DNA from 2 places in the Sphingomonas sp. PWP1-2 genome. Region 2 is predicted to be linked to the other one. Evidence: riboswitches for the same ligand, from Rfam matches in the RefSeq annotation. Region 2 holds a riboswitch; the other holds the start of a gene.

Region 1 (6,704 bases), on a different contig from region 2:
CACAGCGGGTAGCACGACCGCCGTCGCGCCAAGCACGAGCGCCCAGCCGATCAGATCGCGCGATCGCACTGCTGTGGCGACGCGCGCGCCGAGCCCATCACGCAGCGGCGGCAGCCAGCGCGCCCAGGCGAGCGGCCCGATCCGCGCCGCAAACGGCACGAGGATCACGGGCCACCACGCGATGCCCGCGAGCGCATGGAGCAGCACGAGCTTGGCGAGCAGCTGCAGCCCGATCGTGACGACGCCGAAGCTGCCGATATGCGGATCGGCCATCACCGCGAGCAGCCGCGTCCGGTCACCATGCGCGGCGCCGAGCCCATCGGCGAGATCGCCAAGCCCATCGAGATGCAGCGCGCCGGTCACCGCCACCCACTCGATCAGCGCGGCGAGCGCGCCGACCCACGGATCGATCTGGCCTCCCGCCCAGCCACTCGCCGCGACGAGTCCGCCGATCGCTAGCCCGACGATCGGGTAAGCGCGGATTGCCGCGGCAAAATCGGTTCCGTCAGCCGCGACCTGCGGCATCGGCAGCCGAGTCAGGAAACCGAACGCGACGATCAGCCGCCTCATGCCGACAGTCCGACGATCTGCGCGGCAAGGCTCGGTTCGCGCCAGACACGTAGCGACAGCAGGGCAGCGTAGGGAAGGTCGATCGACCAGGTCTGCGCTTGCGAAAACCCGCACAGCGTGGCGAGCGCGGCGCGCATCGCGCCGGCATGGGTCACCACCAAGGTCGGCACGGTGATGTCGCGACACGCCAGCGCGACGCGCGCAGTCAGGCTCGACCAGCGCTCGCCCTCGGGCGGCGGATTGGCGTCGGGATCATCCCAGAAAGCGGAGAGCGTTGCAGGGTCGATCGTCGCGGGCGCGTGCCCGTCCCACGCCCCGAAATCGAGCTCGCGCCAGCGCGGGTCGACCGTCACGCAAAGCCCGCGATCGCGCGCAATCGTTTCCGCGCAGGCGCGCGCGCGGATTAGGTCGGAGCTTACGACGGTCGCGACATCGAGTCCGACGGCCCGGCCCACGCAGTCGGCAAGGCCTTGCGCCGTAACCGCGCTGTCGGTCCGCCCGAGCAGCGTGCCCGTCAACTCGGGCGCGCCGTGGCGCAGCAGATGGAGCAGGACCGGCGCGCTCACGCGCCCGAGACGCCGGCTTCGGCAAAGGTCGCCATCTCGGCATGCGCGGCAAGTGCAGCGCGGATCACGCCCGCGGCCACGGCGGCACCACTCGCCTCGCCGAGCCGCATTCCCAGAGTGAGCAGCGGCGTAAGCCCCAGCTGCGCGAGCAAGCGCGCATGCCCCGGCTCGGCCGAGCAATGCCCGGCGATGCAATGGTCGGTAATCGTGGGATGCGCCGCAGCGATCGGCGCGAGCGCGGCGCTGCAGATGAACCCGTCGAGCACCACCACCACGCCCGCCAGCCGCGCGGCGACGACCGCGCCGGCGATCGCCGCAATCTCGCGCCCGCCGACGCGGCGGAGCGTCTCGAACGCGGTCGTCGGGGCATCCGCATGACAGGCGAGCGCGGCCTCGACCACCGCGACCTTGCGCGCGACGCCCGCGGCGTCGACCCCCGTCCCTGGTCCGACCCAGTCGGCAGCCGGGCCGCCGAAGCTGCGCGCGCATAGCGCCGCGGCAGCGGTCGAATTGCCGATCCCCATCTCGCCGAGCACGAGCAGATCGACGCCGTCGCGCACCACCGCCGCACCGGCATTCAGCGCGGCGAGGCAGTCGTCGGCGGTCATCGCAGGTGCGCTGGTGAAGTCGGCGGTCGGTCGGTCGAGGTCGAGCGGAACGACGACCAATTCGAGCCCCGCCGCCGCCGCCAATGCGTTGATCGCTGCGCCGCCGTTCCGGAAGTTGCGGACCATTTCAGCCGTCACTGCCGCCGGGAACGCGCTGACGCCGTGCGCGACGATTCCGTGATTGCCCGCGAACACCGCGGCGCGACCATGCGCGATCCGCGGCGCGCCGAGGCCCTGCCACCCGGCAACGAACACGGCGAGGTCTTCGAGCTGCCCGAGCGAACCCGGCGGCTTGGTCAATTGTCCCTGCCGTTCGGCCGCTTCGGCCTGCGCGCTGCGATCGGGCCCGGGCAGCGCGGCGAGCGCGGCCTCGAACGCGGCGACCGAGGCGAATGCGGTCATTCGACGACGAAGCCGGCCGGCGGCGTGCGCGTGATGAAATGCCCCTTCACCCCGGCGGGCCAGCTGCGATAGGGCACCTGGCCCGCGTCGCTCTCGGCATAGAGCAGCGCATAATCGAGGATCGCGCGTGCGGCCTCTGCGCTGGGCTCGAAGCGGCCGAGCACATAGCCGACCTTGCCCGGCGCGCGCAGATGCACCGTGCAGAAATCCTGGCAGGCGAACAGGCACGGCATCTCCTGCACCGCGACGCCGTCATAGCCGGGCTCGGCCTGGACCGCGCGCAACGCCTCGACCAGCCGCGCCCCGCCGCGCACGTCGGCGGCATCGTCGCGGGCGTCGGCGGAAAAGCGGCACGTGTTGCACGCGACGACCGCGGGGCCGTCGGTCACTTCGCGCAAGGTCATGCCGTCACCGGCTGTGGCGCGGCCGCTGGGGCTGGCACGCCGGCCGCGGTCAGCACGCGGTAGAGCGCGTAGAACGCAGCGAGGATCGCGGCGTAGCGCACGAACTGGCGTTGCATGATCGGCAGCGACAGCGCGACATCGGCATGGCCGATCACCGGGGCCCAGAGCAGGATCGCCAGCTTGAAGACGGCGAAGGCCGCGACATAGGCGATCGCGAGCCGCGCGACGGTCGAGCGCGCCGGAACGCGGTTATCGACGAGGCTCGATACGATCGCGCCCGCCACCGCAGCGGTGCCGATCGCGACGCCGGTCAGCGCGGTCGCGGCATCCCACGGATAGCCCAACACGCAAAACCCGACCGCCTGGCTCACCGCCCAGGCGGCAACCATCAGCGCGACGCCGTCGCGGCGATCGAGATGCACCGCCGCCAAGGCGGCGAGTGCGGGAAAGGGCGTGGCGCAAGCGAAGATCAGCGTGGTGAGCGTGCTCGCGATGGTGAAGAGCAGGATCCACAGCAGATCGGCCTGACGCGCGTGAAGGTCGGTGGTCATCGGCATCTCCCCCTCAAAACCGGCCACGGAAGCCGGCATAGACGCTGCGGCCGAGCGTGCCGTAGCGATAGATCGTCTGATACTGCGCATCGAACAGGTTCTCGATCCGCCCGAACAGCGCGACATGCTGGGTGACCGGCAGCTCGGCGCGCAAATCGACCAGCGTGTAGGGGGCAAGCCGCGTGAAGTGCGCCGCGTCGTTGAAGGTCTCGCCCGACCAGCGGACCGCAACGCCGCCCGAAATACCGCTCGGCAGCGTATAGGTCGCCGATCCGTTCGCCGCATTGCGCGGGCGCCGTGCGAGCTGCAGGCCATAGGTCGCGCCCGGTGACCGGTCTTCCGAGAGCGAATAGGTGTAATTGCCGTCGATCAGCACGCGCTTCCCGAGCCGCAGCGCGCCTTGCGCCTCGACGCCGCGGGCGAAGGCGCGCGACACGTTGGCGTAATAGCCAAAGCGCGCAATCGTCGTGCCGGGCTGAAAGCACACCGCCGTCGTCGGAACGTCAGGGCAGCTGGCAAAAGTGATCAGGTTGGTCGAGCGGCGCTCGAAATAGCTGGCGCCGAGCGTCAGTGCGCCACCGAACAAATGCTGTTCGACGCCGGCTTCCCAGCCCTTGGCCTGTTCGGGCCGGAGCGTCTGGTTCCCGTATTCGGAGAAGAGCTGATACAGCGTCGGTGCCTTGAAGCCCTCGCCATAGCTCGCGCGCAGCGTCGTGCCGCTGCGCAGCGCCCACACCGCGCCCGCCTCGAACAGCGTCTTGCTGCCGAAGCGGCTATGATCGTCGTTGCGCACCCCGCCGCTGAGCGTCAGCCCGTCGGCCACCGTCGCGGTGAGCTTGGCATAAACGCCGGTCAGTGCGGCGCGGGCCCGGTCGGGCGCCGGGATCGGCGTGCCGAGCGTGCCGTCGGGCGATACGGTGCGGAAGCGCGAAACCTCGTGTTCGACGCCGAACACCGCGTCCCAGCCGGTCGCGATGCCGAGGCTGCCTTGATATTCGAGCCGCGAGTTGCGGCCGTTCGCGTCGAAGGTCAGCGGTTGCGGCAGCTCGGGGCTGTAATTGTCACGCTGGATATCGGTATAGCCATAAGCGACGCGATTGCGCAGCCGCCCGCCGAACAGATCGACGTTGAGCCCGGCATAGCCGACGAATTGCGTATCGATCGAAAAGTCCGCCGAATCGCCGGCAAAGCCATCGAGCTCGACGCGACCCCGCGCATAATAGCCGCGCACGTCGGCGCTGATCCCGTCGGCGAGCTTGAGTTCGGCGCGTCCGGTGACGCTCTGGTTGGTATAGCCGTCGGTCTCGGTGCCGCCGAACGCCGGCGCGATGGCGGAGATGCCGGCGGTGGTGAAGCTCTGCGCACCGATGCGGAAGGTCAGCGGCCCGGTCTTGCCGCCGATCGCCGCGCGTGCGCTGACGGTCTCGCGCGATCCGGCCTCGACGTCGAAGCTCCCCTCGATCGGCTTTTGCGGCAGCGCGGTGACGATGTTGACGACGCCGCCGATCGCCTGGCTGCCCCACAGGATCGATTGCGGCCCGCGCAGCACTTCGATCCGGCTCGCGTCGCCGGTGAGGAGGTTGGCGAAATTGTAGCCGCCGCCGGGCGACGAGGGATCGTTGAGCTTGACCCCGTCGATGACGACGACGGTCTGGTCGGTCTCGGCGCCGCGGATGCGCAGCGAGGTGTTGGTGCCATAGCCGCCGTTGCGCGACATGCTGACGCCGGGCGTGCGCACCAGGAGCTCGGTGACGCCGATGTCCTGGCTGCGGTCGATCGCAGCCTTGTCGAGCACGGTGACCGAGGCCGCGACGCGCTCGATCGCGGTCGGCACGCGTGTCGCCGTAACGACGATGTCGGCGCTCGCGTCGGTCGGAATGTCGCTCGCCGCATCGGGGCGTGGCGCTAGCTGGGCATCGTCGGGGCGCGGCGGCGTTTCGGCGAAGGCCGGCGTCGCGATCAGCAGGCCTAGTAGCAGGCCCGAGGTCGATGGGTGGAATCGTTTCATGGCAGTCCCCGCTTGTAGACAGTCGGAGACCTGAAGCGCGCAAGGGGGAGGGCGCGAACCATCCCGCCTGCACGATGCAGGTCGGCGATGTCGTCACGCGGGGTCTTCCCCGTCCGCTCGGCGCACCCTGGCCGGTCGAAAGACGACTGCGACGGGCAGGTCTCCTGGCTCACGGGTCACCGTCGTTCCGGCCGCCTTCTCAGGACCCGAAGGTCCCAATGGCAAATGGCCGGGCAACTCGCCGCTTACAGTTGCAGGGGCAGCCGGGGTTTTCCCGTTCCCTTTTCATCCCCGTCGCCGGGGAACCTGTCGCATGACGGCGCGTAGCCGGGGGACGGAAACGGGTCAATCACCTGGATCAGCTCGCGCGGTCGCGCTACGCCGCCCGTGCAATGCGGCGCGGTTCGGGTATGGTCGCTGGGCAGAAACGAACCCTCGCGCGGGAGTCTAGTGGTGCGTCTCCTGATTGCCGATGACGATGCGCGCGCGCCGCGCCAGCTCGCGAGCGATCTCTGCGCGCTGGCGCACGAGGTCGTGATCGTCGGCGATGGCCGGACCGCGCTCGCACGGGCGACGCAGGAAACGTTCGACGCGGTGCTGCTCGAACTGGTGCTGCCCTATGTCGGCGGGGTCGAGATCACGCGTACGCTGCGCGAGCGCGGGCTCGATCTGCCGATCGTGCTGCTGAGCGTGCATGGCGATTTGCCCGACCGGCTCGCCGGGCTCGATGCCGGCGCCGACGACTATCTTGTCAAGCCGATCGCCGCGGTCGAGATCGAGGCGCGGTTGCGCGCGATCCTGCGGCGGGCGACGCGCAGCGGGGGGCACGGCGTGATGCGTGCGGGCGACATCGAAGTGAACGAAATCAAGTATCGCGCACAACGCGGCGGGCGTGTGCTCGCTTTGCCCAAGCTCGAGTTCCAAATGCTGTGCGAACTGATCCGCAACAAGAATGCGGTCGTCACGCGCGCGATGTTCTATCGCAACGTGTGGCGCTACGACGGCGAGCCCGCGACCAATGTCGTCGAATCCTACATTCGGCGCTTGCGCGGGCATTTGAATGCAGCCGGCGAGCCAGACCCGATCGAGACGATCCGCGGCGTCGGCTATATGCTGGCCGATCACGGTTGAACCGCGCAGGCAAAGAAAAACCCGGCCCGAGCAATGCTCGGACCGGGTCTTCGCGCCTAGTCCCGAGTGATCAGAACTTGGCGGAGAGTTCGAAGCCGTAGGTGCGCGGCGCGTTGAAATTGCCATAGTCGCCGAGGATGCCGCCGTATGCGGTCGAAATCAGCGCACCGGTCGCGCTGTAGTTCTGCACCGGCGTCGAGTTCGCCGACGAGCGACGATAGACGTAGGTCGTGTCGAGCAGGTTGCGCGCCCAGACCGAGACGGTGACCTTGTTATGGTCGTTCACCGCGATGTCGGCGAGCGCGAGGCGCCCATTCATCACGAAGCTGGCGTCGGTCTTGGTGCTCTCGAGCTGGAAGCTGTACTGGCTGCTCGAATAGTTGCCGTCGAGGTGAAGGCGGACGCTGGCATCCCCGATATTGACCGGAAGCACATAGTCGAGCGCGGCGGAGGCCGCATTCTTC
Region 2 (6,704 bases):
CGCGTCGTCCTTGAAGCTCGCGACGCCTGCGAACAGGCGACCGTCGACTTCGGGCAGTACGACATGCATCGCCAGATCAACCGGCGACAGCCCGCGCTGCGCGCCTGCCCAGGCCGCGCGATCCGATGTCGCGAGCGCAACCTGAAACACCGGCACGCCCGCCCCATCGAGCGGCGTGGTGCCGGTGTCATCGCGCGCTGAGAACGCGGTCGCGTTGATGATCGCGGCAGGCGCGAGGCTCGCGACCCAGCGCCGCAGCCAGCCGCTTGCTTCCGGGTCCTTGAGCGACGGCGCGAACAGCGCGAACACGTCGCAGCCGCGCGCCTCGAACCCAGCTTGCAGCGCGGCGATCGGGTCGAGATCGGCGGCGGTGAGATACGATCGGTAGAAGACGATCAGGATCCGCGGCCGCGTTGCAGTGAGCGCGAACGCTGCGGGGCAGACGATTCCGCGCCCCGCCTGCCACCCCCCGACCGGCGCGATCGCGCGTGCGCCGTGGACCGGCCGGACATAGCAGCCTGACGCCAGCGCGAACTGCGCAAGCGCCGCCTGCGCCGCCGCCGCGCCGCCGATATCGCACAGCTGCGCGATCCGATGCAGCGTCGAGACCGGCACCGTCGAGGCGGCCTCGAGCCGTTCGTCGCGGCGCCCGTCGGCGGGGATCACCGCCAGCGCGATCCCCTCGCGCCGCGCCAGCGCCGCGACCTGCTGCAGGCCATACGACCAATAGGCCGCCCCGCCGATCAGCCGGATCAGGATACCCTTCGCACCCGTTAAGGTGCGTTCGACATAGGTATCCACCGACAGCGGATGCGTCAGCTCGGCGAGATTGGCGAGCCGTACGCTCGGCAGCGCGGCATCGCCCGCATCCGCCACGGCGCTGCGCCACCCGGCCGCAAACGCGCCGAGATCGCTGTCGGAAAACGACAAGAGCACGAGATCGGCGGCGTCCTGCCCCAGATCGCGCGGCGATGCGCTCTCCTCCAACCCGTGGGTTTCGCGGAAGATGACGTGCATCGCGGCGTCAGCCCTGCAGCGCCGCCCGGATCGCTGCGGGGTCGAGACGATCGCGCTCGGCGATCACCACAAGGCGCGTGGCGCGTGGCTCGTCGCTGCGCCACGGCCGGTCGTAATGCGTGCGGACGCGCGCGCCCACCGCCTGGACCAGCAGCCGCATCGGCTTGCCCGCCACCGCGGCATAGCCCTTCACGCGCAGCACCTCGCCACCGCCGCCGAGCGTCTCGATCCGCGCGGCAAGGTCATCGGGCGCGGTTATCTCGCTGAAGTCGAGCACGATGCTGTCGAAATCGTCATGCTCGTGCTCGTCCTCGCCATCGTGATGCGACGGGCGCGCGGCGATATCGTCCTCCGCCGCCGCGCCGATGCCGAGCACGATGCGCGGATCGACCACGCCGTCGATCAACTCGAGCACGGGAAGCGCGCGCGGCGTCTCGGCGGCGATCACCGCGCGCGCCGCAGCGATGCCCTCGGCACCGGCCAAGTCGCATTTGGTGAGCAGCACCATGTCGGCGCAGGCGAGCTGATCCTCGAACACTTCGGACAGCGGGGTCTCATGGTCGATGCTGGGATCGGCGGCGCGCTGCGCATCGAGTGCCGCCAGATCGGGGGCGAAGCGCCCGGCGGCTACCGCCTCGGCATCGGCGAGCGCGATCACCCCGTCGACGGTGATCCGCGAGCGGATCGCCGGCCAGTCGAACGCCTTGAGCAGCGGCTTGGGCAATGCGAGCCCCGAGGTTTCGATCAGGATATGGTCGGGTCGCGGGTCGAGCGCGAGCAGGGTCTCGACGGTCGGGATGAAATCGTCGGCGACGGTGCAGCAGATGCAGCCATTCGCCAGTTCGACGATATTCTCCGCCGGGCAATCGGGGATCGCACAGCCCTTGAGGATATCGCCGTCGACGCCGAGCGTGCCGAATTCGTTGACGATCACAGCGAGCCGGCGACCGCCCGACTGGCGGATCAGATGGCTGATGAGCGTCGTCTTGCCCGCGCCGAGAAAGCCGGTGACGATGGTAACGGGGATTTTCGTAAGATCGGACATCGGGATTCCCACGGCTCTGGCAACGACCGGCGGGGACCTCATGTCGGTCGGCGCACGCCTTCGATGGGCGCCGAAAGCCCCCCGCAAGCGCACACCGATGCGGCCCCAGCCACACAGGTTCGTCGCTCAGACGGAGAACCGTGCCGCAGCCATCCCCTGGGCCGAAGCAAGAGCGACCTTATCGCCGGCAGGTCTCCTGGCTTGCGGGTCAAAGCTCGGGCATCGCCTTCCCAGGAGCGCATCGCTGGATGCGGTATCCCAGTGGCTGCTCCTGAGTGGAGCCTGACGCCGTCGCTCACCGCTCACAGTTGCAGGGACAGCCGCGGATTTGGGGCGAACCCCGCACCGCATTCCCATTCAAGCCCCTCGCGGGGCACCGGCGCGATCATCGGGACGCGAAAACGCTTCCCGATCATGGTTGTAGCTGCGGCGCGACGGATTGCCAATCGGTCATTCGCGCGGCCGGCGATCATCGGCCGCCGGGATACGCCCTGCCTAGGCCGCGAGCTCTTCGCCCGGCAGGGTTTCGGTATCGATCTGCGCTTGCATCGCCGCGGGATAGCGTGCGCCCTTGAGCGCCCCCGCCGGAAACAGACGGTCGACCGCAGCGACCAGATCCGCGGCGAGCGGGTGTTCTGCCGCGGCGAGATTTTCGGCGAGATGCGCCAGACTGGTCGTCCCCGGAATCGGCACGGTGAACGGCCGCTGCGCCAGCACCCAGCCGAGCGCGAGTTGCGCGGGCGTCAGCCCCGCCTGCGCGGCAAGCGCGTCGAAGTCCGCCACGGTCTTCAGATTCTGTGACAGCAGCGGCTCGACGAAGCGCGGCATCGGGCGGCGGATGTCACCCTCGGCATAGCTGTCGTCGCGGACCGCGCCCGCGAGCAGCCCGCGCGCCACCGGCGAGAAGGCGACGAGCGCGATGCCGAGCTCGGCGCAGGTATCGAGCACCGCCACCTCTGGATTGCGCACTGCGGGCGAATATTCGGATTGCACTGCCGCGATCGGGTGAACGGCGTGCGCGCGGCGGATCGTCTGCGCGGACATTTCCGACAGGCCGATCGCGCCGATCTTGCCCGCTTCCTTCGCCCGCACCAACGCGCCGACCGACTCCTCGATCGGCACCTTCCGGTCGAGCCGGTGCATGTAATAGAGGTCGATATGGTCGGTCCCGAGCCGCCCCAGCGCGCCGTCGAGCGTGCGCGTGATCGCGGCTGGCGTTGCGTCGAGGATGCGTTTGCCGTCGACGAGATCAAGCACGCATTTCGAGGACAGCGTGAATTCGGCGCGGCGATGCATCACCGCGCGCCCGATCAGCCGCTCGTTCTCGCCACCGCCATACAGCGCCGCGGTATCGAGCAGCGTGTAGCCGAGATCGAGCGCTGCGTTGAGCAACCGCGCGCCGTCCTCCGCGCTCGGTGGCACGCCGTAAGCATGGCTGAGGTTCATGCAGCCGAGTCCGATCGCCGAGACGGTGAACGGGCCGATCGTGCGGGTCGGCAAGGTCATGGCAGCTCCGAATGCAACGGGCGGGTCAGCCCAATTCCTCGGGCCAATACAGCCGCATCGGATTGTCGACCAGAAGCTTGCGCTGCAACTCGGCAGTAGGAGCGATTCGCGGGATGACGTCGACCAGCGTGCCGTCGTCTGGGATGCGATGCTCCATATTCGGATGCGGCCAATCGGTGCCCCACAGCACGCGGTCGGGGAAGCGCTCGACCACCGGGCGGATCACCGCGACGAAATCGTCGAACGGCGGGCCCTGCGGTGAGAGGCGTTCGGCGCCCGACACCTTGGTCCAGATGTTGGGGTGGTCGTCGAGCAGCTGCACGAAGCGCGTGATGTCGGCGCCGCCGGGGCCCTGCGCGATGTCGGGGCGGCCAAGGTGATCGACCACGATCGTCGTCGGGATCGCGGCGAGGAAGGGCTCGAGCTCCTCGAGGATATCGGCCTCGAAATAGACGACGACGTGCCAGCCGAGCGGGGCGATGCGGCGCGCGATGTCGAGGAACTTGTCCTTGGGCGCATCGTCGACGAGGCGCTTGAGGAAGTTGAAGCGGACGCCGCGGATGCCGCCGTCGTGGAGCCTCTGCAGTTCGGCATCGTCGATATCGGGGCTGACCACCGCGACCCCGCGCGCTACGCCGTCGGACTTGGCGATTGCGTTTAACGTCGCGGCATTGTCGGTGCCGTGGCAGCTCGCCTGGACGATCACGTTGCGCGCGAAGCCGAGTTGGTCGCGGAGGGCGAACAGCATTTCGGGCGTGGCGTCTTCGGGGTGATATTTCGCCTTGGGGCTGAACGGGAAGTCGGCCTCGGGCCCGAAGACATGGACGTGCGCGTCGATCGCGCCGGGGGGCGGGGCGTAGGCGGGGGTGCTCGGCTGATCGACCCAGGTCTTGGTGCGGCTCATTCGAAAACCTCTCCGTCCATCAATTTGCGCGCGGTGCGCAGCATGCCCGCCTCGATTGGCTGGCCGCCGGCGTCGATCGTCACGACGCATTCGGTGACGCCGCTGGGGTGCTCGACGCCGAGCGTCTTGGTGTTGCCCTCGGGCACGTGCGCGAGCGCGGCGGCGGGCGAACCCTCGATCAGGCACGCGGTCGCGACACTCACCGCACCAAGCACGCCGATCGAGGCATGGACGCGGTGCGGGATGAGCGAGCGCACCGCGATCGCGCCGCCGTCCTTGGGGGCTGCGACGAGCATCATCTTGGGGACCGACTTTTCGGTGACGTCGCCAAGGTTCATCAGCGGCCCGGCCTTCAGCCGGATCGCCTCGATCTTCGCCTTCATCGCGTCGTTCGCGTCGAGCGTTTCCCGATCTTCATAGCCGGTGACGCCGACATCGGTGGCGGCGAAGACGACGCATGGCATGCCGTTGTCGATCAGCGTGACCTGAACGCCGTCGATCGTGTCGACGCCGTTGCCGGTCGGCAGCAGCGCGCCGCACGACGATCCGGCGGTATCGCGAAACGCGAGCGAGATCGGCGCGGCGGTGCCGGGGACGCCGCTGATCGCGGCAGCGCCATCGTAGCGCACCTGGCCGCCCGGCGTCTGCAGCGTGGCGACGGCGACTTGTCCCGTATTCTCCATGAAGATCGCGACGCGGGTTTCGTCGCCGCTCGGCGTCACCAGCCCGCGCTCGACCGCGAACGGGCCGACACCGGCGAGCATGTTGCCGCAATTCTGGCTGTCGCTGACGAGCGGCTGATCGACGAACACCTGGAGGAAGAGATAGTCGACGTCGACGCCCTCGCGCGCCGACTTCGACACGATTGCGACCTTCGAGGTCAGCGGATCGGCGCCGCCCATGCCGTCGATCTGGCGCGGATCGGGCGAACCCATGATCCGCAGCAGCAACGCGTCGCGCGCCGCGGGATCGGCGGGGAGGTCGTCGGCGAGGAAGAACGCGCCCTTCGACGTGCCGCCGCGCATCCACATGCAGCGCACGCCATCACTCATAGCGCAGCCCCAGCGCTTCGAGCTTGCCGCGCATGTCGTAGATGTCGAGCCCGAGTTCGCCCGCCGCGAGCCGCTGGCGCTTCGATTCCTCGTTCGCCTCGCGCTTGCGCGCCTCCTCGAGCACGGCGGGCGCATCGGCGCGTTTGACGACGCAGACGCCGTCGTCATCGGCGACGATCACGTCGCCCGCCTCGATCGCCGCGCCCGCGCAGACGATCGGCACGTTGACCGAGCCCAAGGTCGCCTTGATCGTCCCTTGCGCGAACACCGCCTTCGACCAGACCGGGAAGCCCATGTCCTTGAGGTCGCGCACGTCGCGCACGCCCGCGTCGATCACCAGCCCGCGACACCCGCGTGCCATCGCGCTGGTCGCCAGCAGGTCGCCGAAATAGCCGTCGACGCACGGCGAGGTCGGCGCGAGGACGAGGATGTCGCCCTCCTTCAATTGCTCGATCGCGACGTGGAGCATCCAATTGTCGCCCGGCGGCGACGAGATGGTGACCGCCGACCCGGCGATCCGCGCTCCGGAATAGATTGGGCGCATGTAATGCGCGAGCAGGCCGATGCGCCCTTGCGCCTCGTGCACCGTCGCCACGCCGGCATGGGCGAGACCATCGATCACGCTCTGCTCCACTCGCGAAATCTCGCGTACCACGCGTCCGGCCATGCTCACTCTCCTTGCGGCGTCGGAGTGCCCGGCGCCGGCGAAACCCCCAAATCAAATCTCGTGCACGGCCATAAGATTATACTATGAGAGGGTATGGCGTACGATCCGCTCGACCTCAATCTCCGCCACCTCCACGCGCTGGCGACCGCGACCGAACTGGGCAGCATCAGCCTCGCCGCCGAGGCGGAGAATCTGTCGCAGCCGGCGCTGACGCAGGGGATCGCCAAGGTCGAGCGGCAGCTCGGCGTCGCCTTGCTCGATCGCCGCGCCGACGGCGTGAGCGCGACCGCGCTGGGCGCCGCGCTGGTGGTGCGAATCCGCGCCGCCTATGCGCGGCTCGCCGAAGCGTCGCGGGCGAGTGCGCGCAGCGGCGCGCGAGGGTTCGCGCGGCCCGAACGGCTGATCAGCGCGACGCAGCTGCGCGCATACCTTGCCCTGGCGAATGCTGGGAGCTTCGCGGCGGCGGCGCTGCAGCAGGGGCAGTCGCAGCCCGCGGTCCACCGCGCGGTGCGC

What was found. A riboswitch is a leader RNA that binds a small molecule or an ion and turns the genes downstream of it on or off. The one in region 2 is predicted to bind cobalamin.
Region 1: it holds a riboswitch for cobalamin, as region 2 does, so the genes downstream of both, ACP7C5_RS11415 (TonB-dependent receptor plug domain-containing protein) here and cobW (cobalamin biosynthesis protein CobW) in region 2, are expected to answer to the same signal.

Annotation. Positions count from the first base shown of each region.
Region 1 covers NZ_JAFCXM010000004.1:85,542-92,245, reverse strand. Annotated here, with positions in the region: gene cobS (adenosylcobinamide-GDP ribazoletransferase) at 1-570, opposite strand, end outside; gene ACP7C5_RS11435 (histidine phosphatase family protein) at 567-1,136, opposite strand; gene cobT (nicotinate-nucleotide--dimethylbenzimidazole phosphoribosyltransferase) at 1,133-2,146, opposite strand; gene ACP7C5_RS11425 (DUF1636 domain-containing protein) at 2,143-2,550, opposite strand; gene ACP7C5_RS11420 (hypothetical protein) at 2,547-3,101, opposite strand; gene ACP7C5_RS11415 (TonB-dependent receptor plug domain-containing protein) at 3,115-5,109, opposite strand; cobalamin riboswitch at 5,247-5,434, opposite strand; gene ACP7C5_RS11410 (response regulator transcription factor) at 5,563-6,240, shown strand; gene ACP7C5_RS11405 (TonB-dependent receptor) at 6,311-6,704, opposite strand, start outside.
Region 2 covers NZ_JAFCXM010000002.1:735,786-742,489, reverse strand. Annotated here, with positions in the region: gene cobN (cobaltochelatase subunit CobN) at 1-1,017, opposite strand, end outside; gene cobW (cobalamin biosynthesis protein CobW) at 1,025-2,062, opposite strand; cobalamin riboswitch at 2,232-2,458, opposite strand; gene ACP7C5_RS08240 (aldo/keto reductase) at 2,558-3,568, opposite strand; gene ACP7C5_RS08235 (amidohydrolase family protein) at 3,594-4,472, opposite strand; gene ACP7C5_RS08230 (4-oxalomesaconate tautomerase) at 4,469-5,524, opposite strand; gene ACP7C5_RS08225 (4-carboxy-4-hydroxy-2-oxoadipate aldolase/oxaloacetate decarboxylase) at 5,517-6,191, opposite strand; gene ACP7C5_RS08220 (LysR substrate-binding domain-containing protein) at 6,285-6,704, shown strand, end outside.